3 regions of the Pseudomonas sp. YJ42 genome follow, and region 1 is predicted to be linked to each of the others. Evidence: predicted binding sites of a transcription regulator. Region 1 holds the regulator's gene; each other region holds the start of a gene.
The links. Region 1 encodes LexA, which represses DNA repair genes until DNA is damaged. Its sites were predicted from a motif close to CTGTNTNNNNANACAG; they were not measured.

Region 1 (9,783 bases):
GCAAGCGGCAGATTGCCTGCAATGGGGTTGTTTGGCGAATTTATCGCGTCCCTGCTACGCCTTTGCGACCGCTCTCATTGCGGTACTGGAAGACCGCTAGCCCCCTTCCCATCGCTGCGGCCTTCCGGTGCTGCAAGCGCTGCGCACCTCGTGTCGGTAACTTTTTAGCCTGCCAGCGCGCGCGCCAGCACGGCACGGGTTTTGACGATTCCCTCCGCCAGCGCAGCCTCGATATCCGCCATGGTGATGATGCCTGACGTTTTACCGGCGGCCGGATTGACTACCAAGGCCAGGCAGGCATATGGCAGCTCTAGCTCGCGGGCTAGAACCGCTTCGGGCATACCGGTCATTCCGACGATATCGCAGCCATCGCGCTCCATCCTGGCAATTTCGGCAACCGTCTCCAGCCTCGGCCCCTGAGTGCAGCCATAAACGCCATGGCTGCTGAACAAAAAGCCCTCGGCTGCCAGACCGGCGATCAGACGCTGGCGCAATGACTCATCGTAGGGGTAGCTAAAGTCGACATGGGTGACATGCTCGATGTCGCCTTCGAAGAAGGTGTGTTCGCGGCCATAGGTGTAATCGATCAGTTGATGCGGTACGCATAGGTGGCCTGCACCCATCGCCGAATGAATGCCACCAACCGCATTCACCGCAATGATCGCCTGTGCCCCGGCGCGTTTCAGGGCCCACAGATTGGCGCGATAGTTCACCTGATGCGGCGGGATACGGTGTGGATGGCCGTGGCGAGCCAGAAACAGCACCTCTCGCCCCGCATATGTGCCACGAAGAAGGTCGGCCGACGGTGAGCCGTAGGGTGTTTCCATGGGCACCGCTTCATCCAGGGTGAGCCCGGGCAGCTCCGTGAGGCCGGTGCCGCCGATAATGGCGTGGACAGTCATGATTGTTTCCTTGGTCAAGCGATCAGTTCCGCTGCTTTGAGCGTGGCGATGGACGCATGCCAACGCGGATCCTGCTTATATTCCAGCGAGCCCGCCGCGCGGCGGCGCATCGTCGCCAACGCCGGTGATGGCTGCACGCCGAGACGCTGCAGCGCCGATAGTGCCAACTCGGCCGCTCCCCTGTCGTTGCATACCAGGCCCATATCGCAGCCTGCCGTCAACGCCGCCTCGATCCGGCTCCCCGCATCGCCGGCGACATGGGCACCGGCCATCGACAGGTCATCGCTGAAGATCACCCCGCGAAAGGCCAGCTCCGTACGCAAGATGCTCTGCAGCCATCGCCGGGAGAAACCGGCCGGCTTGTCATCCACCTGCGGGTAGATCACGTGCGCGGGCATCACCGCATCGAGCTGGCTCGCCAGCCGTTGGAACGGGACCAGGTCATGCTCGCGAAGCGCTTGCAGCCCCCGTTCATCGACGGGGATCGCCACGTGGGAATCGGCCTCAGCCCATCCATGGCCCGGGAAGTGCTTGCCGGTTGCGGCCATTCCGGCGCGATGCATCCCCTGGATGAACGCCCCGGCGAGCTCGGTGGCTCGCTGTGGATCACCTTCGAACGCACGGGTACCCACCACGGCGCTGCGCTGGTGATCGAGATCGAGCACCGGCGCGAAACTGAAATCCAGTCCAACCGCCAGCACTTCCGTGGCCATTACCCAACCGCAGATGTCTGCTAGGACCTTCGCATCAGCACGCGACGCGAATTCGCGCATCGCTGGCAGACGAATGAAGTCGCGCCGCAACCGCTGAACGCGCCCGCCCTCCTGATCGACGGCCAGCAAGATATCGGGCCGTACCGCTCGAATTGCCCGACAAAGCTCCTGCACCTGACGAGGATGTTCGATATTGCGGGCAAACAGAATCAGCCCGCCTACTTCCGGCTGACGCAGCAACTGGCGATCCTCTGCGGTCAGCCAGATGCCGGCGATGTCCAGCATCAATGAACCTTGCATGATAGTGAGCAGATCCTTAATTCAATGTTGCGCTCGACCAATCCGGACAGGCCGTTTCGCCTATCTGTACGGCACAGCCAACCGGCACCCGAGGGAAAAGATCGAGCAAGTCGGCATTACGCAGCCTGATACAGCCATGGGAAAGCGGTACGCCCATGGGCTCCGAATCAGGCGTGCCATGCAAATAGATATAACGACGGAAGGTGTCGACCGCACCCATACGGTTGAATCCGGGCTCGCACCCGCTGAGCCAGAGGATTCGGCTCAAGATCCAGTCGCGTCCAGGAAAGCGGTCGTGTAGTTGCTGATTCCAAACTTCCCCGGTCCAGCGGCGGCCACGCAGAACGGCCCCGCACGGCAATCCCTCGCCGATACGCGCGCGTACCCGGTGCAGGCCACGCGGCGTGCAGCCGGACCCGTTGCGCTCACCGGCACCGTTACGCGCTGTAGAGATGGGCAGCCGAACACACAGCCTGCCACTGGAAAACCCGTAGAGCAGCTGGTCGGCAATGGAAATATGAAGAAAATCGAGATCGGGCATAGACGGCAAGCTTAGCCGATCCCCCCTTGAGCATGCACGTTAACCCTTCGCGGGCATCGCCAACGCGTTACGCCGGGCGATCGGATGCGCCTTTACCAGGCTTGGATCCTCCACGCCCGAATCGGCCCGCATACCGGCCGCGAGAAACGGGACCATCATGCGCATGACCTGCTCGATGGAAGTTTTGGCGCCGAAATCGTTCTCGGCGATGGCTCGCAGCGCCTTGATTCCCGACATGCTGAACGCTGCGGCGCCGAGCATGAAATGCACGCGCCAAAACAGTTCGATCGGCGGAATCGAAGGTGCGGCCTCATGCACGCGCAACATATAACGACGAAACACCTTGCCGTACATATCTTCAAGATAACGACGCAGGTGGCCCTGGCTCTGACTGAAGGAGAGGCCCAACAGCCGCATGAAGATCGACAGGTCGTCACCGCTACGTGGCGTTACGGCGAGCGCCTGTTCAACCAGAATCTCCAGCAGTTCCTCGAGATTTTCCTTTCGGTCAGACTCGGCTTCACGTCTATCCAGTTCACGCTCGAGGCTTATGCAGAAGGGTCCGAGGAAACGCGAGAAGACCGCCTGGATAAGGGCCTTTTTCGAACCGAAGTGATAGTTCACCGCCGCCAGATTCACCCCGGCCTTGCTGGTGATCAGGCGCAACGAAGTCTCGGCGAAGCCTTTCTCAGCGAACAGTTGTTCCGCTGCATCAAGAATACGCTCCACTGTTTCAGACTGCGCCATGCCCCCTCCCCTGACAAACAATCGTTTGAAACTTACGTTTCAAGCTGTTCCAAGTCAACCAAGAAAGCGCCTGAACACTCTTTTGGCCGCCAAAGCTTGCACCAAGCCGGCCCAGCCCTCAACCAAACAAAGATTGCCAAGCATCAAGCACTGTATATAATCCCAGTCACTGTATAAAAGAACAGAGACCGCTCATGATCAAGCTGACCCCACGCCAGTCGGAAATTCTCGCCTTCATCAAGCGCTGCCTGGAAGACAACGGCTATCCGCCGACACGTGCGGAGATCGCTCAGGAGCTGGGTTTCAAATCACCCAATGCCGCTGAAGAACATCTCAAGGCTTTGTCTCGCAAAGGCGCTATCGAAATGACGCCGGGCGCTTCGCGCGGAATACGTATTCCCGGCTTCGAACCAACTACTGAAGAGAGCGGGTTACCCGTCATTGGCCGGGTTGCCGCCGGTGCACCAATTCTTGCGCAACAACACGTTGAAGAATCCTGTCAGATCAATCCTTCATTTTTCCATCCCAAGGCCGATTACCTACTGCGTGTACACGGAATGAGCATGAAGGATATCGGCATATTCGATGGCGACCTGCTTGCGGTTCATACCACACGGGAAGCACGCAACGGTCAGGTCGTCGTGGCTCGGATCGATGATGAAGTCACGGTGAAGCGCTTCAAGCGCGAGGGTGACAAGGTCTGGTTATTAGCCGAAAACCCGGAATTCGCGCCCATCGAAGTGGATCTCGAACAGCAGGAACTGGTTATTGAAGGTTTAAGCGTCGGCGTGATTCGCCGCTAAAGGAGAGGCTCATGCAGTACCACCCTCAACTCAGCACAAGCAAACCACCACAACTGACCTTGTTCGAGGGGCTGATCGCACATCGTCTGACGCCATTCGAAGATGTCGCTACCGCGCCCAAGGACCCTGCCGATGATTGTCTGAGCGAAATGACTCTGAGCGGAAGCGGCGATCACTGTCGCCTGTTGCTTTCCCCGATCCTGCGCGAACTCAGCGGGGCAGCCGATATACGATGGCTGACACTGATCGCACCTCCTGCGTCGCTTTCGCAAAGCTGGCTTCGAGAAACCGGTCTTAATCGCGATCGCATCTTGCTGCTGCAGGCCCGCGAAACCCAGGGTTCCCTTGAGTTGGCGTGCAAGGCGCTCTCGTCCGGCTGCAGCCATACGGTCATTACCTGGTTCCCGCGCCTCGACAAGGCCAGCCGACTGAAACTACGCGTAGCGGCCACGCAGGGCAACGCGCAAAGCCTGAACATTCGCTTGGGTCATTGACACCCGAATCGTCGAGCACACGGACGTGCCGAAATCTGCCTAGCCGCAAAGGCTACCAGGCAATCCAATCCTTAATGCAGGACGCGCGGCCCCTCTTCGTCGTCTCGTTCGAGCTCTCCTTCCGATACTCGCCCCGCCATCTGCACGCCGACGTTGAACATCGCCTTGGCAATTTCGACATGCTGACCTTGCAGAAAAACCTTGGCATCGTCAGAGAAGTCCAACGTAACCAGTACGCCTTCGTCTTCAGCGCGACGCAGCACAATGCTCCCGTCGGGTAGCTCGACGATTTCCAGAAAAGACGTTGGCATGAATCTGCTCCCCGTGAAACGGCGCATTGTAACAGCCGACCGACCTGTAGACAGCACTGGTCGTTCTCCGTTTGGACATACGCCGCATAGCGTCAGGCTGGTATTCGGCGAAGAAGGTGCGTCATTACGCAACGGCACAGTAGGATAATGCCTTACCAAGCCATGCCAGCGGTCAGGGCATCCCACTGGCTCCAAGGAATTCAGGATGACCTTCAGAACCCTTCTGCTGACAGCACTGGCCATGCTCGCCTTTGCCGGCAACTCGTTACTTTGCCGCGCGGCACTACGCGACAGCCAGATCGATCCAGCCAGTTTTACCGCGCTGCGCCTGTTTGCCGGAGCGCTGGTGCTGTGGCTGTGGCTGTTGCTGTGGCTGCGCAAAGGCCCGTCGAGGGTGGCCGGCAATTGGTACGGCGCCCTGGCGCTCTTCACTTATGCCGCTGCGTTTTCCTATGCCTATCTGCACCTCGATGCCGGTGCCGGCGCGCTGCTGCTGTTCGGCGCGGTTCAGCTGAGCATGATCGTCTGGGGGCTGTTCAAAGGAGAGCGACTGCATCGTTTGCAAACGGTCGGGATAGTGTTGGCTGCGGGCGGACTGGTCGCGCTTCTGCTTCCTGGTACGAGCACACCGTCGTTGTCAGCTTCGCTGTTGATGGCCCTGGCAGGGGTCGCCTGGGGGGCGTACTCGCTGTTGGGAAAAGGAACGCCTGATCCACTGGCGGCCACCGCCGGAAACTTTATTCGCAGCCTTCCGATCATGGCCGTACTGGGCCTGCTGGCGCTCAATGGGCTCGAGTGGAACAGCGCCGGGGTAGTCTATGCGCTGTTATCCGGCGGGCTTACGTCGGGTATCGGCTACGCCATCTGGTATGCCGCCCTGCCGGGCCTGGCGGCCATCCAGGCGGCCAGTGTGCAACTGAGCGTGCCGCTTCTCACCGCTTTGGCGGGAAGCCTGCTTCTGGGGGAATCCCTAACGGGCAGATTGGTGGCTGCGGGCCTTGCCATTCTGGGTGGGATCGCCCTCGTATTGCGATTCAAGCACCGAGCGTGAGGTGACACCTGAGACACGAGGATCGCTCGCCTGCCCGCTTACCATTCGGTAAGCGATTCGCGAAAACGCAAGGCCAGGTCCTTCAGACTGCGTCGCCAGGACTCCACCTCTTCACGCGTCAGCGCTGGAATTTCTTCGCCTACGCTGACGGCCTCGATCAACGGCATGGTCGGGTCGGTCTTGGGCTTGGCCGGCGCGCGTGGCGGCGCGAACAACGCCGCATGGGCGTTCAACAACTGCGCAAGCCAAGTCCCGGAGTGGTCAGCCAGCTCGATCAGTTCAGCCAGTTCGGGGCTCGGCGAAGAATCCTGCGAGGGACGTGACAGCAGCAATTCCGCACGCGGCGCACTGGCATCTGGCAAACGATAGTAGCCTGCAACCTCGTGACAAAGGCCAAGCACCGCGCCGTACAGATGGAACAGGCTGGCCTCTCGCTCCGCCTGGATCAGCCCCGGAGCGTTCATCGCGCCTTTTTCTTCGGCCCGTCGCCAACTCTCGAGGGCGAGGCCGGCAAAGTAGATTTTTTGATTGGTACGGGTATACAGCTCGTGAGCCATGGCGACGGCCTCCCAACAGTTGAAACGCTGCACGTTGAGACCGGGGTACCCGGCTCAACGTGGCGCTGTCGCTTATTTACCGGTGCTCTTGTCTTCTACCTTCCACTTGTTGCCATCGTAGAATGCCTTCCAGCCAGTCGGTTTACCGTTGACTTCGGTCTGCACGTATTGCTCCTTGGTCTTTCGGCTGAAGCGGATCACGGCTGGACGGCCTTCGGGGTCCTTCTGCGGTGCACTCAATAGGAAGTGATACTTCGGATCGATCTCATCTTTGTGCGGAATCAGCTCCACCACCAGCGGGGCACGAGTCTCCCGATTCTTTGGGAACTGACTGGCGGCGAGGAACAACCCGGACGCACCGTCACGCAGAACGTAGGTATCGTCGACTTTTTCGCACTTGAGTTCTGGCATCTTCACCGCGTCCATCTTTGGCGGCGCCGCCTCGCCGCTTCTCAGCAGCTTGCGCGTGTTCTTGCACTCAGCGTTGGTACAGCCGAAGAACTTGCCAAAACGGCCTGTCTTGAGTTGCATTTCGCTGCCGCACTTGTCGCACTCCAGGCTCGGTCCCTCGTAGCCCTTGATGCGGTACTGACCTTCCTCGATCTCATAGCCGCTGCAATCCGGGTTGTTGCCGCAGATGTGCAGTTTATGGGTCTCATCGAGGAGATAGGCGTCCATGGCCGTAGTGCAGATCGGGCAGCGATGCTTGCCAAGTAGCACACGGGACTCTGACTCGCCTTCATCGTCGGCGGCGATTTCATCGCCAGGGATCAGGTTGACGGTGGACTTGCAACGCTCTTTCGGCGGCAGGCTGTAGCCGGAGCAGCCGAGGAACACGCCGGTGGAGGCGGTGCGAATCATCATCGGCCGGCCGCAGACCTTGCATGGAATATCGGTCAGAGTCGGCAGATTGGCGCGCATGCCATTGTCGCTGGCTTCGGCCACATCGAGCTTCTTGCGGAAATCACCGTAGAACTCGTCAAGCACATGCTTCCACTCGCGCTCACCCTGAGCGACGTCATCGAGGTTTTCTTCCATACCGGCGGTGAAGCCATAGTCCATCAGATTATTGAAACTCTCCGAAAGGCGTTCGGTGACGATGTCGCCCATCTTCTCCGAGTAGAACCGCCGATTGTGCAGCGAGACGTAGCCACGGTCCTGGATGGTCGAAATGATGGCGGCGTAGGTGGACGGCCGACCGATACCGCGCTTTTCCATTTCCTTGACCAAGCTGGCTTCGGAGTAGCGTGCCGGCGGCTTGGTGAAGTGCTGGCTCGGATCGAGCTTGATCAGCTTCATCCCGTCGCCCTTGTTCATTTCGGGCAGCACGTCATCCTCACCGCTCTTGCTCTGCTGCGGCATGACCTTGGTGTAGCCGTCGAACTTGAGAATCCGGCCCTTGGCGCGCAACTCGAAGTTGCCCGCAATGACGGTCACGCTGGTAGACAGGTACTGCGCAGGTGGCATCTGGCACGCCACGAACTGACGCCAGATAAGGTCGTAGAGGCGCTCGGCATCGCGCTCCATGCCCGATAACTGGGCCGGGCGCAGATTGACGTCGGACGGGCGGATCGCCTCGTGGGCTTCCTGCGCACCTTCCTTGCTGGAGTAGAAATTCGGTTTCTCCGGCAGGTATTTGTTGCCGAATTCATCCTCGATGAAGCTGCGCACCATGCTCAGGGCATCCGCCGAGAGGTTGGTCGAGTCGGTACGCATGTAGGTGATGTATCCCGCCTCGTAGAGCCGCTGGGCCATCATCATGGTTTTCTTCACGCCAAAGCCAAGGCGATTGCTCGCCGCCTGCTGCAACGTGGAAGTGATGAATGGCGCCGAGGGTTTGCTGCTGGTCGGTTTGTCTTCACGTTTGGCGACGCTGTAGCTGGCGTCCTTGAGCTGTTCCAGCGCGGCCATGGCATGGCTTTCGTTCAGCGGCTTGAACGCCTCGCCGTTCTCGCGAGCGACCTCGAACCGCACCTTCGCCTGCTCGGCGGTCGCCAGGTCGGCATGCACTTCCCAATACTCTTCCGGAACGAAGGCGCGGATCTCGCGCTCGCGCTCGACCACCAGCTTTACCGCAACCGACTGCACACGGCCAGCGGAGAGCCCGCGGGCGATCTTCTGCCACAGCAGCGGCGAGACCATGTAGCCCACGACACGATCGAGGAAGCGTCGAGCCTGTTGCGCGTTGACCCGGTTGATATCCAGATCGCCCGGTTTCGAGAACGCCTCCTGGATCGCCTTCTTAGTGATCTCGTTGAAAACTACCCGCTTGTAGCGACTGTCGTCGCCACCGATGGATTCACGCAGGTGCCAGGCAATGGCCTCCCCCTCTCTATCCAAGTCGGTCGCGAGATAGATGGTATCGGCTTCCTTGGCCAGCCGGCGCAGTTCCTCGATGACCTTTTCCTTGCCTGGCAGGATTTCGTACTTGGCCTTCCAGCCATGCTCGGGGTCGATCCCCATGCGGGCGAACAGCTGACGCTTGGCTTTCTCCTTCGGCGACAGCGCCGGGGCTTCGGCAGCCGCCGCCTTGCCGCGCTTGACGGGCTCCTTGTTGGCAGAGCCGCTGGTGGGAAGGTCGCGGATGTGGCCGATACTCGACTTCACCACGTACTGGTTGCCCAAATACTTGTTGATTGTCTTGGCCTTGGCCGGTGATTCCACGATGACCAGCGATTTACCCATGGAGAGGAGAGTTCCTGAATCGAAAGATGAACTGAGAAATAATGAACCGGCAGTAGCCGAACGCTGCAAATGACGCTCAGTCTGCCAGAGAGAAGCGAAGCAGTCCTTTTACGGGACTGCAAAGAGCATTCAATTGCTCCGGAAAACTTTCATGTTCACGCGGCAAGCGGCTTGCTCGGCGCAGGCTTTACCGGCCAAAAACCGAGTGAAATCGCTTTCACGCGGTCCGAAAGCACCGCTATATATAGTGGCGACAGAGTCGAGGTCAAGCGCAAGGGTTAAGCCCGCCCACCGAGATAGCATTCAAAAACGGCTGGGTTCGGCCTCGATCAAGGCGAAACGGGGAAGCGTTTCGCCGTCGACCTCCACCGTTTCGGTAAACATCGAGAGCGGACGCACCCAAAGGCCGAAATCCCCATATAACGCCTGATAGAACACCACCGACTCTTCTGTTTCGGAATGGCGGGCAACTGCGTATACCCGATATTCGGGGCCTTTGTAGTGACGATAACGGCCTGGCGTGACCTGCATCTGGCTGCCTCTGAAAAAATGCGTACCCATCAAAATGAAAACCGGGGCACGTGGCCCCGGTTTCCGTGTCACCGAACAGCTTAGACGCGTTCGAACACCGTGGTGATACCTTGGCCCAGACCGATGCACATCGTGGACACGCCCAGGG
Region 2 (9,783 bases), 1.4 Mb from region 1:
CCGCAGCGGGTTTCCGTTCGATACCGACATGCGAAGACCGAAGGCTTCGCATGTCGTCCGAATCAGTTTTCGTCGTCGGTAGGCACCACGTCCGGCGGTACGTCTCCGCCTCCGCCAAGCAGCTCGTCCTCGCTGGGCTCGGTGCTGACGACAGGCATTTCCTTGTCCAGCGCCTCGTCATCGAGAACCGCCTCGATGTCTTCCAGTACGTCTTCCTCGGAGGGCTCCTGAACCCTTTCGAGGCCAACCAGATGCTCGTTCTTGCCCAGTTTGATCAGCGTCACGCCCTGGGTATTACGGCCCAGCGACGACACCTCATCGACACGGGTACGCACCAGCGTGCCCTGGTCGGAAATCAGCATGATCTCCTCGCCCTGCTGCACCTGAACGGCGCCGACCAGCGGGCCGTTGCGCTCGTTGGTCACCATGGCGATTACGCCCTGACCACCACGACCGCGGCGCGGGAACTCATCGATCACAGTGCGCTTGCCGTAGCCGTTGAGGCTGGCGGTGAGAATTTGCGCATTAGGCTCAGGGATTAGCATGGAGATCAGACGCTGCCCTTCAGGCAGACGCATGCCTCGAACGCCACGAGCAGTACGGCCCATGGTGCGGACATGCTTCTCCTTGAAGCGAATCACCTTTCCGCCATCGGAGAACAGCATGACTTCACGCGCCCCGTCGGTAACCGCAGCAGCGATGAGGGTATCGCCCTCCTCCAGGCCGAGCGCGATCAGACCGACACTGCGCGGACGGCTGAACTGGGAAAGCGGAGTCTTCTTCACTGTGCCCTTGGCTGTCGCCATGAAGATGTAGGTGCCGGTCGGCTCGTCTATCGACTCGTCGGATTCTTCGCCGTCGAGCGACTCTTCCGCCTCATCGGCTTCGCTGATGATTTCCGCATCCTCGACATCGTCCTCGCCATTCAGCTGCTGCTGACGTGCAGCCTCAATGTCGACTTGGAGCATAGCGGTGATGTGCTCGCCTTCGGAAAGCGGCAGCAGGTTGACCAGCGGACGTCCGCGCGAGGTGCGCGAGGCTTCCGGAATCTCATAGGTCTTGAGCCAATAGACCTTGCCCTTGCTGGAAAACAGCAGCAGGGTCGTGTGGCTGTTGGCAACCAACAGATGCTCGACGTAATCCTCTTCCTTGACGCCGGTCGCCGCCTTGCCGCGTCCGCCGCGGCGCTGCGCCTGATAGGCGGCCAGCGGCTGGGACTTGGCATAGCCGCCGTGGGAAATGGTGACGACGCGCTCTTCCTCGGTGATCAGATCGGCCAGGGTCAGATCCAGTCGCGCCTCGAGAATTTCGGTGCGACGCGCATCGCCGAAATCGCGCTTGACGCCTTCGAGCTCCTCGCGGATGACCTCCATCAGGCGCACGGGATCGGTAAGGATACGGATCAGCTCACCAATCTGGGTCAGGATCTCCTGATACTCGCTGAGCAGCTTCTCGTGCTCCAGCCCCGTCAGACGGTGCAGGCGCAGATCAAGAATGGCCTGAGCCTGTTCCGGCGACAGGTAGTACTTGCCATCACGCAGACCGTACTGCGGATCAAGCCCCTCTGGGCGGCAGGAGTCGGCACCAGCACGCTCGACCATCGACTCGACGGCGCTCGATTCCCAGGCCTCGGCAATCAACGCTTCCTTCGCCTCGGCCGGGGTCGGCGAGGCCTTGATCAGGGCGATCACCGGGTCGATGTTGGACAGCGCGACCGCCTGACCTTCGAGGATATGCCCACGCTCGCGCGCCTTGCGCAGCTCGTAGACGGTCCGGCGGGTGACCACTTCGCGGCGATGGCGAACGAAGGCCTCGAGCAGTTCCTTGAGATTCAGCGTGCGCGGCTGGCCGTCGATCAGTGCCACCACGTTGATGCCGAACACGCTCTGCAGCTGGGTCTGGGCGTAGAGATTGTTGAGGATGACCTCAGGCACTTCACCGCGACGCAGCTCGATCACCACGCGCATGCCGTCTTTGTCGGACTCGTCGCGCAACTCGGTGATGCCTTCGAGCTTCTTCTCTTTAACCAGCTCGGCGATCTTCTCGATCAGACGCGCCTTGTTCAGCTGATAAGGCAGCTCGGTGATGACGATCTGCTGACGCCCACCGACCTTGTCGATGTCTTCGATGATCGAGCGCGCCCGCATGTAGATGCGTCCGCGACCGGTGCGGTAGGCCTCGACGATACCGGCGCGGCCGTTGATGATGCCGGCGGTGGGGAAGTCAGGACCCGGGATGAACTGCATCAGTTCGTCGATGGTGATGTCGGCGTTCTCGATCAGCGCTAGGCAGCCATCGATGACCTCGCCGAGGTTATGCGGCGGAATATTGGTCGCCATACCCACGGCGATACCGCTGGAACCGTTAACCAGCAGGTTCGGGATCTTGGTCGGCATGACCGCCGGAATCTGCTCGGTGCCGTCGTAGTTGGGCACCCAATCGACGGTTTCCTTGTCCAGATCGGCCAGCAGTTCGTGCGCCAGCTTGGCCATCCGCACTTCGGTGTAACGCATGGCGGCGGCATTATCGCCGTCCACCGAACCGAAGTTGCCTTGGCCATCGACCAGCATGTAGCGCAACGAGAAAGGCTGCGCCATCCGCACGATGGTGTCGTATACCGCCGAGTCGCCGTGAGGATGGTATTTACCGATCACATCACCGACCACACGGGCGGATTTCTTGTATGGCTTGTTCCAGTCGTTACCCAGTTCGCTCATGGCAAAAAGCACACGGCGATGTACGGGCTTCAATCCGTCGCGCGCATCCGGCAGCGCCCGTCCGACGATTACGCTCATGGCGTAGTCGAGATAGGACTGCTTGAGTTCGTCTTCGATATTGACCGGGAGGATTTCTTTGGCCAGTTCGCCCATGGAAGCCTGGTTCCTTGTAGTCAGCAGGGTCCTGCGATTAAGCGCGGGATGGTATCACAGCTGGCGAGCCAGAGGCTCCAGGATGCACACCCGAGAAGAGATCCCCGGGTTTGCCTAAAGTAATCAATGGAGTCGTTTGCGGCTCATCAAAGCGGCGAGCTTGGCCGCATTCGGTCGTTCGACCACACCCTTTTCGGTCACGATGGCGTCGATGAGGTCCGCCGGCGTCACATCGAATACCGGATTGAACGCATCGACTTCCGCCGCGAACCGCTGGCCGTTGACTTCCAACAACTCGCTGCCGGCACGTTCCTCGATGGGAATGTCGTCGCCGGCTTCCAGCTCCATGTCAATGGTCGAACTGGGCGCCACCACCATGAACCGCACGCCATGATGCATGGCGAGCACGGCGAGCTGATAGGTGCCGATCTTGTTGGCAACGTCGCCGTTGGCCGTGATTCGGTCGGCCCCCACGATTACCCAGGTAATGCCACGCGTCTTCATAAGATGCGCAGCGGCCGAGTCAGCATTCAATGTGACCGGCACGCCCTCTCCAGCAAGCTCCCAGGCGGTCAGACGCGAGCCTTGCAACCAGGGACGGGTTTCATCGGCATAAACGCACTCGACAAGCCCCTCCAGATGCGCCGCACGGATCACACCGAGCGCGGTTCCGAAGCCACCAGTAGCCAGTGCACCGGTATTGCAGTGAGTGAGTAGGTTTTGCGGATTGCCCTGATGCTTGCGGATCAGATCGACACCGAATTGCGCCATGGTCAGATTGGCTTCGCGATCGCTGTCGTGAATGGAGACGGCTTGTGCCTCGGCAGCTGTCAGCGGATCCTCGCCCGGCTTCAAACGGTCGAGTCGCTCGCGCATCTGATTCAGCGCCCAGAATAGATTGACAGCAGTCGGACGCGAATCGGCAAGCACTTCAAAGTCCGCTTCCAACGCCGTACGCCAGTCGCCGCCTTCGGTGAGCCGAGCCTTGAGCCCCATTACCAAGCCATACGCCGCGCTGATGCCGATCGCCGGAGCGCCCCGCACGACCATCTCGCGGATGGCCGTGGCGACAGCAGCAGCGCAATCGTAGGAATGCCATATCTCTTCCAGCGGCAACTTGCGCTGGTCGAGCAAACGTAACTGCCCGTTCTGCCACTCGATAGCCTTCACTTTTTCCGCGGCCAGCAAGCGTTCGCGCATGGCAATCCCCTCATTGTTCACTGATCCCCTGACATTCAGGGGCGGAACCGGTCCGTACAGATTGCGGGCCGGCACAAAAAAGCCCGGTCGTCTCCGAACCGGGCTTCAACATTCGAAAGGGTCATGCGGAGTGATATGACACTCACGCCCCATACCCGGGCGCGAATCCTAATCGACTGATTTTTCCAGCACAAGCAAAGGCCGATCGAGGCAGCCGATTGCTGTGATGTGGCGTACCTATTCGCGATTCGGTTGTGGGGTGAGACGTAGATAAGGCTTCACCGCGCGGTAGCCCTTCGGGAAGCGCTGCTTGAGCTCTTCCTCGTCCTGCAGCGAAGGCACGATGACCACCTCGTCGCCGTCCTGCCAGTTGGCCGGCGTCGCGACCTTGTGGTTATCAGTCAGTTGTAGGGAGTCGATCACACGAAGAATTTCGTTGAAGTTGCGCCCAGTGCTAGCCGGGTAGGTAATGGTCAATCGCACCTTTTTATTCGGATCGATGACGAACAGCGAACGAACCGTCAACGTGTCGTTGGCATTGGGGTGAATCAGGTCGTACAGCTCGGACACCTTGCGGTCGGCATCAGCCAGGATCGGAAAGTTGACTCGCGTGTTCTGGGTTTCGTTGATGTCATCGATCCACTTCACATGCGAATCGACCGGATCCACTGAAAGCGCAATGGCTTTGACGTTGCGCTTGGCGAACTCGTCTTTAAGCTTGGCGGTGAAACCCAGCTCGGTGGTGCAGACTGGCGTAAAGTCGGCCGGATGAGAAAACAGCACGCCCCAGCTGCTGCCAAGCCATTCATGAAAGCGAATGCGGCCTTCGCTGGAATCCTGTTCGAAGTCGGGGGCGATGTCGCCGAGACGGATGCTCATGTCTTTTTTCCTCGTATGCATGCTACTGATGGCGGTCGCAATGGGCGACCGGGTTCCTGCTACCAGCGTCAGGCCGTTTTGCGGGCCTGCTGAGCGATTCGATTTTGCAGGCGGTACAGGTAGGCGAAACCCGACGTCCAATGGGTATGGCCCGATTGCGTATTGATGTGCCCGACGCCACGGAGAATGACGGTATCACTTGCCCAATTCTGGCCCAGCTCGATGGATCGGTCGGCTGTCGCTGCGGCATCGCTGTCGGAGCCGACCAGCAGGCTGGGAAATGGCAATGCTTGACGGGAAATCGGCGCGAAATCGCGCAGGGCGTCGGGGCATCCCTCACGCTGCACATCCGCTGGCGCGACCAGCAACGCGCCACGAACCCGCTGCAATGTATCCATCGAAGCTTGTGCGGCCCAGTGGGCGACGGTAACGCAACCCAGACTATGCGCGATGAGGATGATCGGCTGCGTGCTCATTGCCACGCTGCGATCCAGCTCGGCGATCCAGTCTTCGCGGCGAGGGTGTAGCCAATCGGACTGCTCCACCCTGGCGCTGTTTGGAAGGCTGCGTTGCCAATGGCTTTGCCAGTGAGCGGCAGGCGAGCCTTTCCAGCCCGGCACTATCAGATAACGGATCGATTCGCTGCGCATCGAGGTGTGCCTCCGAAATGATGGAAGCCAGTCTAGCCACTCGCGCAGCTCACATAAAAGAATAAGAAATTATTTATTTATAACCTAATTAAATTTCTTCTCAAGCAACGTCAATGATCGATCAACGGAAGAAGCTGCCCATTAGACGACCTGCATGACAGTTACCTCGACTGCACGCCGGTCCGCTACGCGCACGGTGCGCCAGGCGTTATAGGCCATCAGCAGCATGCCCAGAACGAAGGTGCCGCCGCCAATCAGTCGCACCACATAGCCGGGATGGCTGGCCTCCAGCGCCTCGACGAAGGAATACGTCAGCGTGCCGTCTTCATTGATCGCACGCCACATCAGACCCTGAGTGATGCCATTGACCCACATCGAGGCGATGTAGAGCACGGTGCCGATGGTGGCCAGCCAGAAGTGCGCATTGATCAGCCCGACGCTGTGCATCTGCTCGCGGCCCCAGAGTTTTGGAATCATGTGGTAGAGCGTGCCGATGGAGATCATCGCGACCCAGCCCAGCGCACCGGCATGCACGTGGCCGATGGTCCAGTCCGTATAGTGCGACAATGCGTTGACCGTCTTGATGGCCATCATCGGCCCCTCGAAGGTCGACATGCCGTAGAACGCCAGGGAAACCACCAGAAAGCGCAGGATCGGATCAGTGCGCAATTTATGCCAGGCACCGGAGAGCGTCATCATGCCGTTGATCATGCCGCCCCAGCTGGGCGCCAGTAGCACCACCGACATCGCCATACCGAGGCTCTGCGCCCAATCCGGCAATGCGGTGTAGTGCAGATGGTGCGGGCCGGCCCAGATGTACAGGCTGATGATCGCCCAGAAATGCACGATGGACAGCCGATAGGAATACACCGGCCGCTCGGCCTGCTTCGGCACGAAGTAGTACATCATCCCGAGAAAGCCCACCGAGAGGATGAAGCCCACCACGCTATGCCCGTACCACCACTGGATCATGGCATCCGTGGCGCCGGAGTAGGCCGAGTAGGATTTGAACAGGGTCACCGGGATGGCAATGTGGTTGATCACATGGACCATCGCCGTCACGACGATGAAGGCGCCATAGAACCAATTGGCAACATAGATGTGCTGGGTTCGCCGCCGCGCGATCGTGCCGATGAACAGATAGGCATAGGCCACCCAGACCAGCGTCACCCAGATCGCAATCGGCCATTCCATCTCAGCGTATTCCTTCGAAGAGGTAATACCCAACGGATAGCTGACCAGCATTGCCATGATCGCCGCCTGCCAGCCCCAGAACACGAAGTTGGCCAGCCCGTCGGAGATCAGTCGCACCTTGCAGGTCCGCTGCACCACATAGAAGGAGGTCGCGAACAGCGCGCCGCCGCCGAACGCGAAGATCACTAGATTGGTGTGCACCGGGCGCAGGCGCCCGAAAGTGGTCCAAGGCAACCCGAAATTGAGTTCTGGCCAGACCAGTTGGGCGGCGATGAACGCACCCATACCCATTCCGACCACCCCCCAGAACAGGGTCATCAAGGTGAAGCGACGGACGACTTCGTAGTTGTAATCGGGTGTATCGAGCACTGCAGCATCAGCCATGACATTTCCTGGAGACAGATGAATAAAGCTCGTCCATCAGCGGCGGGCGTCGCCGGCCAGAGCGAGCGACAAACAGTGTGTCGCATCGATTTAAATACTTATAACGAATATTCATCATCGTTAAGTGCATTTATATTTATACAACTAGAAGCACGTGTCGCGCACACCAAGCCGCGCATTCGTCTTGCGCGATCCACGTCGTTTCTCTGGTCATTAATGCAACCTCGACACTGACACTGACACTGACACTGACACAGACGCCGATGCCTGGCGCTGCGCTTTTCATCGCCCGCAACTTGACCGGCATTTGGCGAACCCAAATACTGTATCCATATACAGTATTTGGAAGATCCCATCGTCATGGCATCTGTGGTTGCCCTCAATCATCTGCTCGATGCGCGCCGCCTATGGCGCGGCCAGTCCAGCTTCGTCTCGACCAGCAGTCAGCCGACCGGACATGCCGCGCTGGATGCCGTCCTGCCCGGCGGCGGCTGGCCGGAATCGGCACTGAGCGAGCTGTTGATTGCCACGAGCGGTATCGGCGAATTGCGCCTGCTCTGGCCGACCCTGGCGCGATTGACCATGGCCGGTGAACGCGTGGTGCTGGTGGCGCCCCCATATGTGCCCTATCCCCAGGCCTGGATGGCAGCCGGTGTCGACCTGCGCCAGTTGACGATCGTCAATACTCAAGGCCGTGACGCCTTATGGGCTGCCGAGCAATGCCTGCGTTCGGGTAGCTGCGGCGCAGTATTGTGTTGGCCGCAACAGGCCGAAGACCGCGCCCTGCGTCGCCTGCAGGTGGCCGCCGAGACCGGTCAGACACTGGCTTTCGCCTACCGTCCACTGCGCGAGGCGATCAACCCCTCGCCAGCGGCACTGCGCTTGGCGGTCGAGGCTCAGCCAGCGCAGTTACGGATACTCAAGTGCCGTGGCGGTCTGGCTCCGGCACGCCCGATTCCTGCCACAGCGTGGCATTGAAATGGTCATGCTCTGGGCCTGCATATTGCTGCCGCAACTGGCCATGGATGGCGTGCTACGCAACCGTAGCGATGCCGACGCACCGCTGGCCCTGTTGAGCGGAACGCCGCAGCGTCGAGTGCTGCAGGCAGTCAATCCGATGGCGCGGTCGCTCGGCCTCAAACCGGGTCAATCGCTGATTGCCGCCCAGGCGCTGACCCGCGACTTCACCACGGCTGAATATGACCTGGCTTCGATCGAGCGCTGGCAGCAATTCCTCGCTGCCTGGGCCTACGGCTTCAGCTCCCAGGTGAGCCTGCATTATCCGCGCTGTCTGCTCCTGGAAGTGCACTCCAGCCTTGCTCTGTTCGGTCCCTGGCCGCGTCTGGAAGCGCGTCTGCGCGAGGAACTGCATGCCTTGGGCTTTCAGCACCGTATTACGCTGGCACCGAACCCCGCCGCTGCGCGGGTACTGGCCAACGCACATGATGGCCTGGCCGTGACGGATACCGAGACGCTGCAGAGCGTGCTGGCCCCATTGCCGGTCGAGCGTATCGGTCTGCCGCGCGAAGTGACGACCGCCTTTGCGCGCATGGGCCTGCGGACTCTGAGGCAGGTGCTCGCGCTACCACGAGCGGGTCTGGCGCGACGCTTTCCGGCAGAAGTACTGAAGCACCTCGATACCCTGCTCGATCATCGTCCCTTGGCGCTGGACTTCTACCGGCCGCCAGACCGCTTCGATGCCCGGATCGAGTTGAACTTCGAAGTCGAGTCCCACCAGGCATTGCTATTCCCGCTGCGTCGCCTGACCGCCGATCTTGCCGCCTACCTAGCCGGTCGCGACAGTGGAGTGCAACGCTTCACCCTGCATCTGGAGCACCGCAGCCTGACCGATAGCCAGATACCGGTTGGCCTGCTCAGTGCCGAGCGCGATCCGGCCATGCTGTTCGAGTTGACGCGTGGTCGGCTGGAACATATGCAACTGCCGGCGCCGACACTGGCGATACGCCTGGTCGCGCATGAATTGCCAGCGTTCGTCCCTGAGCACCGCCTGTTATTCGAAGAACGACCGCAGCAGTCGCTGCCTTGGGAGCAGCTACGCGAGCGCCTGCGGGCCCGCCTGGGAGACGACGCCGTGCAAGGGCTCTGCACGCGTGCCGACCATCGCCCCGAATGCGCCTGGCAACCGCAACACACCACTCGGAATGAGTTGCCATCAGACATCGGCCCGCGCCCCAGCTGGCTATTGGCCGAACCGAAGCCATTGTATGAGGCATCCCTGCGCCTTCTCGCCGGCCCCGAACGCATCGAGTCGGGCTGGTGGGATGGCGGCGATGTGCGCCGCGACTATTACCTGGTGGAAACCCGCACCGGCCAGCGCGGCTGGGCCTTCCGCTCAACGGATGGAGGGCCGTTGCTGTTGCACGGCTGGTTCGCATGATGACCGCTTACGCCGAGCTGCATTGCCTATCCAACTTCAGCTTCCAGCGAGGTGCCTCCAGTGCCCGCGAACTCTTCGAGCGCGCCGCCCGCCTCGGCTATCGAGCGTTGGCCATCACCGACGAATGCACCCTGGCCGGCATCGTACGGGCCTGGCAGGCTTCGAAGGATATCGGCCTGCCATTGATCATAGGCAGTGAGATTCAGAT
Region 3 (9,783 bases), 2.2 Mb from region 1:
CTGATAGTGGCGCGTATAGGCTTCAAGCTCTTCACTCAGCTGCTCCAGAGCATCGTCGTCTGCATTCAAGCTTTCCAGTTCTTCGAACAGGCTCTGTTGCAGTGTTGGAAGCTCCTGTGGCTGCACTCGGTGTTTGCGCGCCAGGGTATAGATGCTGTCCAGGCGTTCTTCCAGCGCCTGCTGACGCTGCGGATCGGAGTCGAAGTGGTCGAGGAAACGGTTCAGTTCGCCAACCGCTTCTTCCACCTGGATCTGCGCGCTGGAAAGCAGGTTGACCGCTTCGCCAAGCGCTCCGGGCTGGTTCTGGAATCCGGTGAGGCGCTGCAGGCTCGAGGTCAGTGCCGATAACACGTTACCTGCATCGCTCTCGCTGCACAGGTCGATAACCTGGCGGCAAGCGCCGAGCAGGTGCTCAGCGTTGGCGAGATTCTTATGCTCGCTTTCCAGTTGCTCCAGCTCTTCTTCGCCAAGCGCCAGGGTTTCCAGCTCTTCGAGCTGATAGCTCAGGAGCTGATGGCGTGCGCGCTGCTCATCGCTGCTGTTGCTCAGTCGCTCAAGCGTCTGTCGGGTCTGGCGCCAGCGCTGCGCGGCCATTTGCACCTGGCGGGCCAGGTCCTGGCAGCCGCCGTATTCATCGAGCAGGCGTCGGTGGGTGTCGAGCTTGAGCAGCGACTGATGCTCATGCTGGCTATGGATATCGATCAGCAATTCACCCAGTGCCTTCAAGTCGCCTTGCGGGCAGGGTGTGCCATTGATATAGCCGCGCGAGCGGCCTTCGGCGGTGATTACGCGACGGAGAATGCAGGGACCATCGGAGTCGAGATCGCGCTCGGCCAGCCAGGCGCGTGCATCCGGGATGTCATCGAGATCGAAACTGGCGAGGATATCGGCCTTGTCAGCGCCAATACGCACAACACTGCTATCGGCGCGGTCGCCCAGCGTCAGCCCCAAGGCGTCGAGCATGATTGATTTTCCGGCCCCGGTTTCGCCACTGATCACGCTCATGCCTCGCTTCAGCTCGAGGTCGAGGTGTTCGACGATGGCATAGTTTTGAACGGACAGATGAACCAGCATGGCAAGAACTCCCACTCGATGACTGGGTATTTATACAGTTATTTTGATTGACCTCACAAGCGTCTCGACATGGCTGGTATGTAAACAAAGCGCACTGGCAGATCGATGGTATTCGTTCTGAGGGGCTGATCTCATTGTCGCCCTTGAAGCCTGCTTCGCCGCCCCCATATAGCCGCACAAGCGCGAGCTGACCGCTCGCTGAAGTGTTGATGAGGAGGACCGCATGGCCGACGAGCAGAACCTGGAAAACCAGACCCCCGAAGAGAATGAAAGCGCACAAACCGAAGTTGCCGAAGACCTGGCTGCTCGGGTGCAATCCCTTGAGGAGCAGCTCGCAGCGGCCCAGGACCAGTCTCTGCGTGTCGCCGCTGAGCTGCAGAACATTCGTCGCCGCGCCGAACAGGACGTGGAAAAGGCGCACAAGTTCGCCCTCGAGAAGTTCGCTGGTGACCTGCTGGCCGTCGCTGACAGCCTGGAGCGCGGGCTGGAACTGTCGAATCCGGATGACGAGGCCGTCAAGCCAATGCGCGAAGGCGTCGAGCTGACGCTCAAGCTGTTGCTCGACACCCTGGCGCGCCATCAGTTGGTGCCGGTCGATCCTCAGGGCGAACCCTTCAATCCCGAGCATCACCAGGCGATGGCAATGGAAGAAAGCACCCATGCCGAGCCGGGCAGCGTGCTCAAGGTGTTCCAGAAGGGGTATCTGCTCAACGGCCGCCTGTTGCGCCCCGCAATGGTCGTCGTCAGTAAGGCGCCGGCAGAAACACCGCCTTCGATCGACGAGAAGGCTTGAATTTCGGCGGCCGACCCCCATCTGGTAGCCAAGCGTTTTTGTGTTACCGCAGCCGGTAAGCAGGCGCGGATCAATCAAAGTTCGGAGAGAAGCATATGGGCAAAATTATCGGTATCGACCTGGGAACGACCAACTCCTGCGTCTCCATTCTGGAAAACGGCAAGGCCAAGGTGATCGAGAACGCCGAAGGCGGCCGCACCACCCCGTCGATCATCGCCTACGCCAATGATGGCGAAATTTTGGTTGGCCAGTCGGCCAAGCGTCAGGCCGTGACCAACCCGCACAACACTCTGTACGCGGTGAAGCGACTGATTGGCCGTCGTTTCGATGAAGACGTCGTGCAGAAAGACATCCAGATGGTCCCTTACAAGATCGTCAAGGCAGACAACAATGACGCCTGGGTAGAAGTCAGCGGCCAGAAAATGGCGCCACCGCAAATCTCTGCCGAGATCCTGAAGAAGATGAAGAAGACCGCCGAAGACTATCTCGGCGAGCCAGTGACCGAAGCGGTGATCACCGTTCCGGCCTACTTCAACGACAGCCAGCGTCAGGCCACCAAGGACGCCGGTCGTATCGCCGGTCTGGACGTCAAGCGCATCATCAACGAGCCAACTGCCGCTGCGCTGGCCTACGGCATGGACAAGGCCAAGGGCGACCATACCGTGATCGTCTATGACCTGGGCGGCGGTACCTTCGACGTATCGGTAATCGAAATTGCCGAAGTCGATGGCGAGCACCAGTTCGAAGTGTTAGCTACCAACGGCGACACCTTCCTCGGTGGTGAGGACTTCGATATCCGCCTGATCGACTACCTCGTCGACGAATTCAAAAAAGAAACCGGCATGAACCTCAAGGGCGATCCGCTGGCCATGCAGCGCCTGAAGGAAGCTGCCGAGAAGGCCAAGATCGAGCTGTCCTCGAGCCAGCAGACCGACGTCAACCTGCCGTATATCACTGCAGACTCGACCGGTCCGAAGCACCTGAACGTGAAGATCTCCCGTGCCAAGCTGGAAGCTCTGGTCGAGGATCTGGTGCAGCGCACCATCGAGCCGTGCCGCATGGCCATGAAGGACGCCGGTATCGACGTGTCCAAGATTGACGACGTGATCCTGGTCGGCGGTCAGACCCGCATGCCGCTGGTGCAGCAGAAGGTCGCCGAGTTCTTCGGCAAGGAAGCGCGCAAGGACGTGAACCCGGACGAGGCGGTTGCCATGGGTGCTGCTATCCAAGGCGCCGTTCTGGCCGGTGATGTGAAGGACGTACTGCTGCTTGACGTCTCCCCGCTGACGCTGGGTATCGAAACCATGGGCGGCGTGATGACTGCGCTGATCGAGAAGAACACCACCATTCCGACCAAGAAGTCGCAGGTGTTCTCCACTGCGGACGACAACCAGAGCGCGGTGACCATCCACGTACTGCAAGGTGAGCGCAAGCAGGCGGCGCAGAACAAGTCGCTGGGTCGCTTCGATCTGGCCGAGATCCCGCCTGCGCCACGCGGTGTGCCGCAGATCGAGGTCACCTTCGACATCGACGCCAACGGCATTCTGCACGTGTCGGCGAAGGACAAGGCCACCGGCAAGCATCAGTCCATCGTGATCAAGGCCAACTCGGGTCTGTCCGAGGAAGAAATCGAGCAGATGGTGCGTGACGCCGAGGCCAACGCCGAGGAAGACCGCAAGTTCGAAGAGCTGGTCACCGCGCGTAACCAGGGTGATCAGCTGGTCCATGCGACCCGCAAAATGCTGACCGAGGCTGGCGACAAGGCCACTGAGGAAGATAAGGCCAGCATCGAGAAGGCTATCGGCGAACTGGAAGTGGCCATCAAGGGCGACGACAAGGCTGAGATCGAAGCCAAGATCGCAGCGGTCTCTCAGGCCTCCACGCCGTTGGCGCAGAAGATGTACGCCGAGCAGCCTCAGGGTGGCGAAGGCGCCCAGACGGGCGACAACGCGCAGTCCGGTGACGACGTGGTCGACGCCGAGTTCGAAGAGGTCAAGGACAACAAGTAAGCTGCGGCTTATGACCTCCATGACCTGGGGCAAAGCAGCGACCGCGATTATGGCCGCTGCCTTTCGCTCCAACCCGATGCGGTGATGCCGCGACGGGGGTGATCGCCGCGCGGGGGCTTGCTCCCGCGTCGGCGTGTCTGGAGGGTACGAATTGAAGGTTCAGGATATTTATGGCCAAACGTGACTATTACGAAGTGCTGGGTGTCGAGCGTGGCGCCAGCGAGGCGGAGCTGAAAAAGGCTTATCGTCGCCTCGCGATGAAGCACCATCCGGACCGTAACCCCGGAGACAAAGCCGCCGAAGACGCGTTCAAGGAAGCCAACGAGGCTTACGAAGTGCTGTCCGACGCGAGCAAGCGTCAGGCCTACGATCAGTACGGCCATGCCGGCGTCGATCCGCAGATGGGGGCGGGTGCCGGTGGTGCAGGCTATGGCGGTGCTAACTTCTCCGACATCTTCGGTGATGTCTTTAGCGATTTCTTCACCGGCGCGCGCGGCAGTTCACGCGGCGGTGCTCAGCGCGGCAGCGATCTGCGTTACACGCTGGAGTTGGATCTGGAAGAGGCTGTGCGTGGCACCACGGTGACCATTCGCGTGCCGACGCTGGTCGAGTGCAAGACTTGCGATGGTTCGGGCGCGAAGAAAGGCACCAGTCCGGTCACCTGTACTACCTGTGGCGGGATCGGCCAGGTGCGCATGCAGCAGGGCTTCTTCTCCGTACAGCAGACCTGCCCGCGCTGTCATGGCAGCGGCAAGATGATCTCGGATCCCTGCGGCAGCTGTCATGGCCAGGGGCGCGTGGAAGAGCAGAAAACCTTGTCTGTAAAAGTGCCGCCAGGCGTCGACACGGGCGACCGTATTCGTTTGACCGGCGAAGGCGAGGCGGGCGCGCAGGGTGGCCCGGCAGGCGACCTCTATGTCGTGGTCAACGTGCGCGAGCATCCGATCTTCCAGCGCGACGGCAAGCACCTGTACTGCGAGGTACCGATCAGTTTTGCTGACGCGGCGCTCGGGGGTGAGTTGGAGGTGCCGACGCTGGATGGTCGGGTCAAGCTGAAGATTCCCGAAGGGACCCAGACCGGCAAACAGTTCCGCTTGCGTGGTAAGGGTGTCGCTCCGGTTCGTGGCGGTGCCGCCGGTGATCTGCTGTGTCGTGTCGCGGTGGAAACGCCGGTCAACCTGGGTAAGCGTCAGCGCGAGCTGCTCGATGAGTTCCGCAAGACGCTGCAGAGCGACAGCTCCCATTCACCCAAGGCCAGTGGCTGGTTCGAGGGCATGAAGCGCTTTTTCGGCGATCTTTAACTCAGCGGCAGGCTGCGGTCGGCGGGCTTGTCGAAAGCGGTCGCTGCAGCATGTGGCTGGCAGCTTGGAGCGGTTTCTATGCGACGTATAGCAGTGATGGGCGCCGCTGGGCGCATGGGCAAGACCCTGGTCGAGGCTGTTCAGCAGACCGGCGGAGCCGCGGGTCTTACCGCGGCGATCGATCGGCCCGACAGTACCTTGGTCGGCGCCGATGCGGGGGAGCTGGCAGGCATCGGCCGCCTGGGCGTCCCGCTGATCGGTGACGCGGCAAAGGTGGCGGAAGAGTTCGATGTGCTGATCGACTTCACTCATCCTTCGGTGACGCTGAAAAACCTAGACGTGTGTCGCCGGGCGGGCAAGGCGATGGTGATCGGCACGACCGGCTTCTCGGTTGAGGAGAAGGAGAAGCTGGCGGCGGCGGCGAAGGAAATTCCGATCGTGTTCGCTGCCAACTTCAGCGTCGGGGTCAACCTCTGTCTGAAGTTGCTGGACACGGCGGCGCGGGTGCTCGGCGATGAGGTGGATATCGAGATCATCGAGGCGCATCACCGGCACAAGGTCGACGCCCCGTCCGGCACGGCGCTGCGCATGGGCGAGGTGGTCGCCGAAGCACTCGGGCGTGATCTGCAGAAGGTGGCGGTATATGGTCGCGAGGGGCAAACCGGCGCGCGCGCGCGCGACACCATTGGCTTCGCTACCGTCCGTGCGGGGGATGTGGTCGGTGACCATACAGTGCTGTTCGCTGCCGAAGGTGAGCGCGTCGAGATCACGCACAAGGCGTCCAGTCGCATGACATTCGCCCGCGGCGCGGTGCGCGCCGCCCTGTGGCTGGAGCAACAGCCAGCCGGGCTGTATGACATGCAGGACGTGCTTGGGCTGCGTTGAAACAGCTGCCGCTTGGCGTTCGGGCTGATTTCGGCTAGACCTGAAAAGGCGTTTTCTGTAAGCTTCCCGTTTTAGTGTGTCCACTAAAAGTTGCGCAGAAATGACTCAAATAAAAAGCGGGATGACCTTCACACGTCATCCCGCTTTTTTACAATCTGCGCCTGCTTCAGCCTTGATCTTTGGGAGGTCTCTTGACTAAGCCAGCCCTTGCGCCAGCCATTTTGGCCCTTGCCGATGGCAGTATCTTTCGCGGCGAATCCATCGGCGCCGACGGCCAGACTATCGGTGAGGTGGTGTTCAACACCGCCATGACCGGCTATCAGGAAATCCTCACCGATCCTTCCTATGCCAAGCAAATCGTCACCCTGACCTACCCGCACGTCGGTAACACCGGTACGACGCCGGAGGATGCGGAGTCCTGGAAGGTATGGGCCGCGGGGCTCGTTATCCGCGACCTGCCACTGATCCCGAGCAACTGGCGCGACAAGCAGTCACTTCCCGACTATCTCAAGGCCAACGGTACCGTTGCCATAGCTGGCATCGATACTCGTCGCCTGACTCGTATCCTCCGCGAGAAGGGTGCCCAAGACGGCTGTATTCTGGCAGGTGCCGACGCTACCGAAGAAAAGGCGTTGGAACTGGCGCGCAGCTTCCCGGGGCTCAAGGGCATGGACCTGGCCAAGGAAGTCAGCGTCAAGGAGCGCTACGAATGGCGCTCAACGGTCTGGAACCTGAAAGATGACGGCCATGCCGAGATCCCGGCTAACGAGCTGCCCTACCACGTCGTTGCCTTCGACTATGGCGTGAAATACAACATTCTGCGCATGCTGGTCGCGCGTGGCTGCCGCGTTACCGTATTGCCGGCGCAGACGCCCGCTAGCGAGGCCTTGGCGCTGAACCCGGACGGTATCTTCTTGGCCAACGGCCCGGGTGACCCCGAGCCATGCGACTACGCGATCAAGGCGATACAGGAAGTGCTCGAAACCGACATTCCGGTGTTCGGCATTTGCCTCGGCCATCAGTTGCTGGCGCTCGCTTCCGGTGCCAAGACCGTGAAGATGCCCAACGGTCACCACGGTGCGAACCACCCGGTTCAGGATCTGAAGACCGGTGTGGTGATGATCACCAGTCAGAACCATGGCTTTGCCGTGGACGAAGCGAGCCTGCCGGCCAATGTGCGTGCTACGCATAAGTCGCTGTTCGATGGCACCTTGCAAGGCATCGAGCGGACCGACAAGGTCGCCTTCAGCTTCCAGGGTCACCCCGAGGCAAGTCCCGGCCCGCATGACGTGGCGCCGCTGTTCGACCGCTTCATCGATGCCATGGCCAAGCGCCGCTAAGCCCGCCGAGCACAGAATTCGAGAGAGACCATGCCAAAACGTACAGATATCAAAAGCATCCTGATCCTCGGCGCCGGGCCCATTGTCATCGGCCAGGCCTGCGAGTTCGACTACTCCGGTGCTCAGGCCTGCAAGGCACTGCGCGAGGAGGGATTCCGCGTCATTCTGGTGAACTCCAATCCGGCCACCATCATGACCGACCCGGCCATGGCTGACGCTACCTACATCGAGCCGATCAAGTGGGCCACCGTGGCCAAGATCATCGAGAAGGAGCGCCCCGATGCGCTGCTGCCGACCATGGGCGGCCAGACGGCGCTGAACTGCGCTCTGGACCTGGAAAAGCATGGCGTGCTCGAGAAGTTCGGTGTCGAGATGATCGGTGCCAACGCCGACACCATTGACAAGGCAGAGGACCGTTCGCGCTTCGACAAGGCGATGAAGAACATCGGTTTGGCGTGCCCGGTTTCAGGCATCGCGCACAACATGGACGAAGCCTACGGCGTATTGGAGAAGGTCGGTTTTCCCTGCATCATCCGCCCGTCTTTCACCATGGGTGGAACCGGTGGCGGTATCGCCTACAACCGTGAAGAGTTCGAGGAAATCTGCGCCCGCGGCCTCGACCTGTCGCCGACCAGCGAGCTGCTGATCGACGAGTCGCTGATCGGCTGGAAGGAATACGAGATGGAGGTGGTCCGCGACAAGAAGGACAACTGCATCATCGTCTGCGCCATCGAGAACTTCGACCCTATGGGTGTGCACACCGGTGACTCCATTACCGTTGCTCCTGCCCAGACTCTGACCGACAAGGAATACCAGATCCTGCGTAATGCGTCCCTGGCGGTGCTGCGCGAGATCGGCGTGGAAACCGGCGGCTCCAACGTGCAGTTCGGCATCTGCCCGAATACGGGGCGCATGGTAGTGATCGAGATGAACCCGCGTGTGTCGCGTTCCTCGGCGCTGGCCTCCAAGGCCACCGGTTTCCCGATCGCCAAGATCGCAGCCAAGCTAGCAGTCGGCTATACCCTCGACGAGCTGCAGAACGACATCACCGGCGGCCGTACGCCGGCGTCCTTCGAGCCGGCGATCGACTACGTGGTTACCAAGATCCCGCGTTTCGCCTTCGAGAAGTTTCCCAAGGCGGATGCCCGTCTGACCACTCAGATGAAGTCCGTTGGCGAAGTTATGGCCATCGGTCGCACTTTCCAGGAATCCGTACAGAAAGCGCTGCGCGGCCTGGAAGTAGGTGTTTCGGGCTTTGATCCGAAGCTGGATCTGGTCGATCCGGAGAGCGAAAGCACGCTCAAGCGTGAGCTAACCGTGCCGGGTGCGGACCGTATCTGGTATCTGGCCGATGCCTTCCGTGCTGGCAAAAGCGTCGCCGAAGTCTTCGACCTGACACGTATCGATGAGTGGTTCCTGGTGCAGATCGAGGATCTAATCAAGGACGAAGAGCGGATCAAGACCATGGGTCTGTCCAATATCGATCGCGACGTCATGTACAAACTCAAGCGCAAGGGCTTCTCCGATGCGCGCCTGGCCAAGTTGCTCGGCGTAACCGAGAAGAATCTGCGTAATCATCGTCACAAACTCAAGGTGTTGCCGGTCTACAAGCGCGTCGATACCTGTGCCGCCGAGTTCGCTACCGACACCGCCTACATGTATTCGACCTACGAGGAAGAATGCGAGGCCAACCCGTCGAGCCGCGACAAGATCATGATCCTCGGCGGTGGCCCGAACCGCATCGGCCAAGGCATCGAGTTCGACTACTGCTGCGTGCATGCGGCCCTGGCGATGCGTGACGACGGTTACGAGACCATCATGGTCAACTGCAACCCTGAAACCGTCTCCACCGACTATGACACCTCGGATCGCCTGTATTTCGAGCCGGTGACTCTGGAAGACGTGCTGGAAATCGTCCGGGTCGAGCAGCCCAAGGGCGTCATCGTGCAGTACGGCGGCCAGACTCCGCTGAAGCTGGCGCGAGCTCTGGAAGAGGCCGGCGTGCCGATCATCGGGACCAGTCCCGACGCTATCGACCGTGCCGAAGACCGCGAGCGCTTCCAGCAGATGGTCGAGCGCCTGAACCTGCGTCAGCCGCCGAACGCGACGGCGCGCAGCGAAGAGGAAGCCCTGGCCGCGTCCAAGGTCATCGGCTATCCGCTGGTGGTGCGCCCGTCCTACGTGCTGGGTGGCCGGGCGATGGAAATCGTCTATCAGGAAGAAGAGCTGCGCCGTTACATGCGCGAGGCGGTCAAGGTGTCCAACGACAGCCCGGTCTTGCTCGACCACTTTCTCAACTGCGCCATCGAAGTCGACATCGACGCGGTATGCGACGGCGAGCAGGTGGTGATCGGTGCGATCATGCAGCACATCGAGCAGGC

Region 2: a site for LexA is predicted at 7,501-7,516, ahead of imuA (translesion DNA synthesis-associated protein ImuA). Genes of this name have one in related genera too.
Region 3: a site for LexA is predicted at 1,097-1,112, ahead of recN (DNA repair protein RecN). Genes of this name have one in related genera too.

Annotation. Positions count from the first base shown of each region.
Region 1 is NZ_CP178378.1:1,170,572-1,180,354, forward strand. Features, by position in the region: gene ACL0K2_RS05095 (S-methyl-5'-thioinosine phosphorylase) at 165-902, opposite strand; gene nagZ (beta-N-acetylhexosaminidase) at 917-1,915, opposite strand; gene ACL0K2_RS05105 (L,D-transpeptidase) at 1,932-2,456, opposite strand; gene ACL0K2_RS05110 (TetR family transcriptional regulator) at 2,496-3,203, opposite strand; gene lexA (transcriptional repressor LexA) at 3,398-4,006, shown strand; gene sulA (SOS-induced cell division inhibitor SulA) at 4,018-4,500, shown strand; gene ACL0K2_RS05125 (hypothetical protein) at 4,572-4,811, opposite strand; gene ACL0K2_RS05130 (DMT family transporter) at 5,017-5,862, shown strand; gene ACL0K2_RS05135 (DUF6586 family protein) at 5,901-6,419, opposite strand; gene topA (type I DNA topoisomerase) at 6,492-9,104, opposite strand; gene ACL0K2_RS05145 (DUF1653 domain-containing protein) at 9,408-9,635, opposite strand; gene fadA (acetyl-CoA C-acyltransferase FadA) at 9,716-9,783, opposite strand, start outside.
Region 2 is NZ_CP178378.1:4,666,908-4,676,690, reverse strand. Features, by position in the region: gene gyrA (DNA gyrase subunit A) at 63-2,870, opposite strand; gene mtnA (S-methyl-5-thioribose-1-phosphate isomerase) at 2,994-4,070, opposite strand; gene ACL0K2_RS21695 (peroxiredoxin) at 4,308-4,949, opposite strand; gene ACL0K2_RS21690 (RBBP9/YdeN family alpha/beta hydrolase) at 5,018-5,599, opposite strand; gene ccoN (cytochrome-c oxidase, cbb3-type subunit I) at 5,741-7,177, opposite strand; gene imuA (translesion DNA synthesis-associated protein ImuA) at 7,538-8,155, shown strand; gene ACL0K2_RS21675 (Y-family DNA polymerase) at 8,163-9,575, shown strand; gene ACL0K2_RS21670 (error-prone DNA polymerase) at 9,572-9,783, shown strand, end outside.
Region 3 is NZ_CP178378.1:3,861,494-3,871,276, forward strand. Features, by position in the region: gene recN (DNA repair protein RecN) at 1-1,074, opposite strand, end outside; gene grpE (nucleotide exchange factor GrpE) at 1,298-1,867, shown strand; gene dnaK (molecular chaperone DnaK) at 1,963-3,876, shown strand; gene dnaJ (molecular chaperone DnaJ) at 4,047-5,177, shown strand; gene dapB (4-hydroxy-tetrahydrodipicolinate reductase) at 5,256-6,062, shown strand; gene carA (glutamine-hydrolyzing carbamoyl-phosphate synthase small subunit) at 6,254-7,402, shown strand; gene carB (carbamoyl-phosphate synthase large subunit) at 7,433-9,783, shown strand, end outside.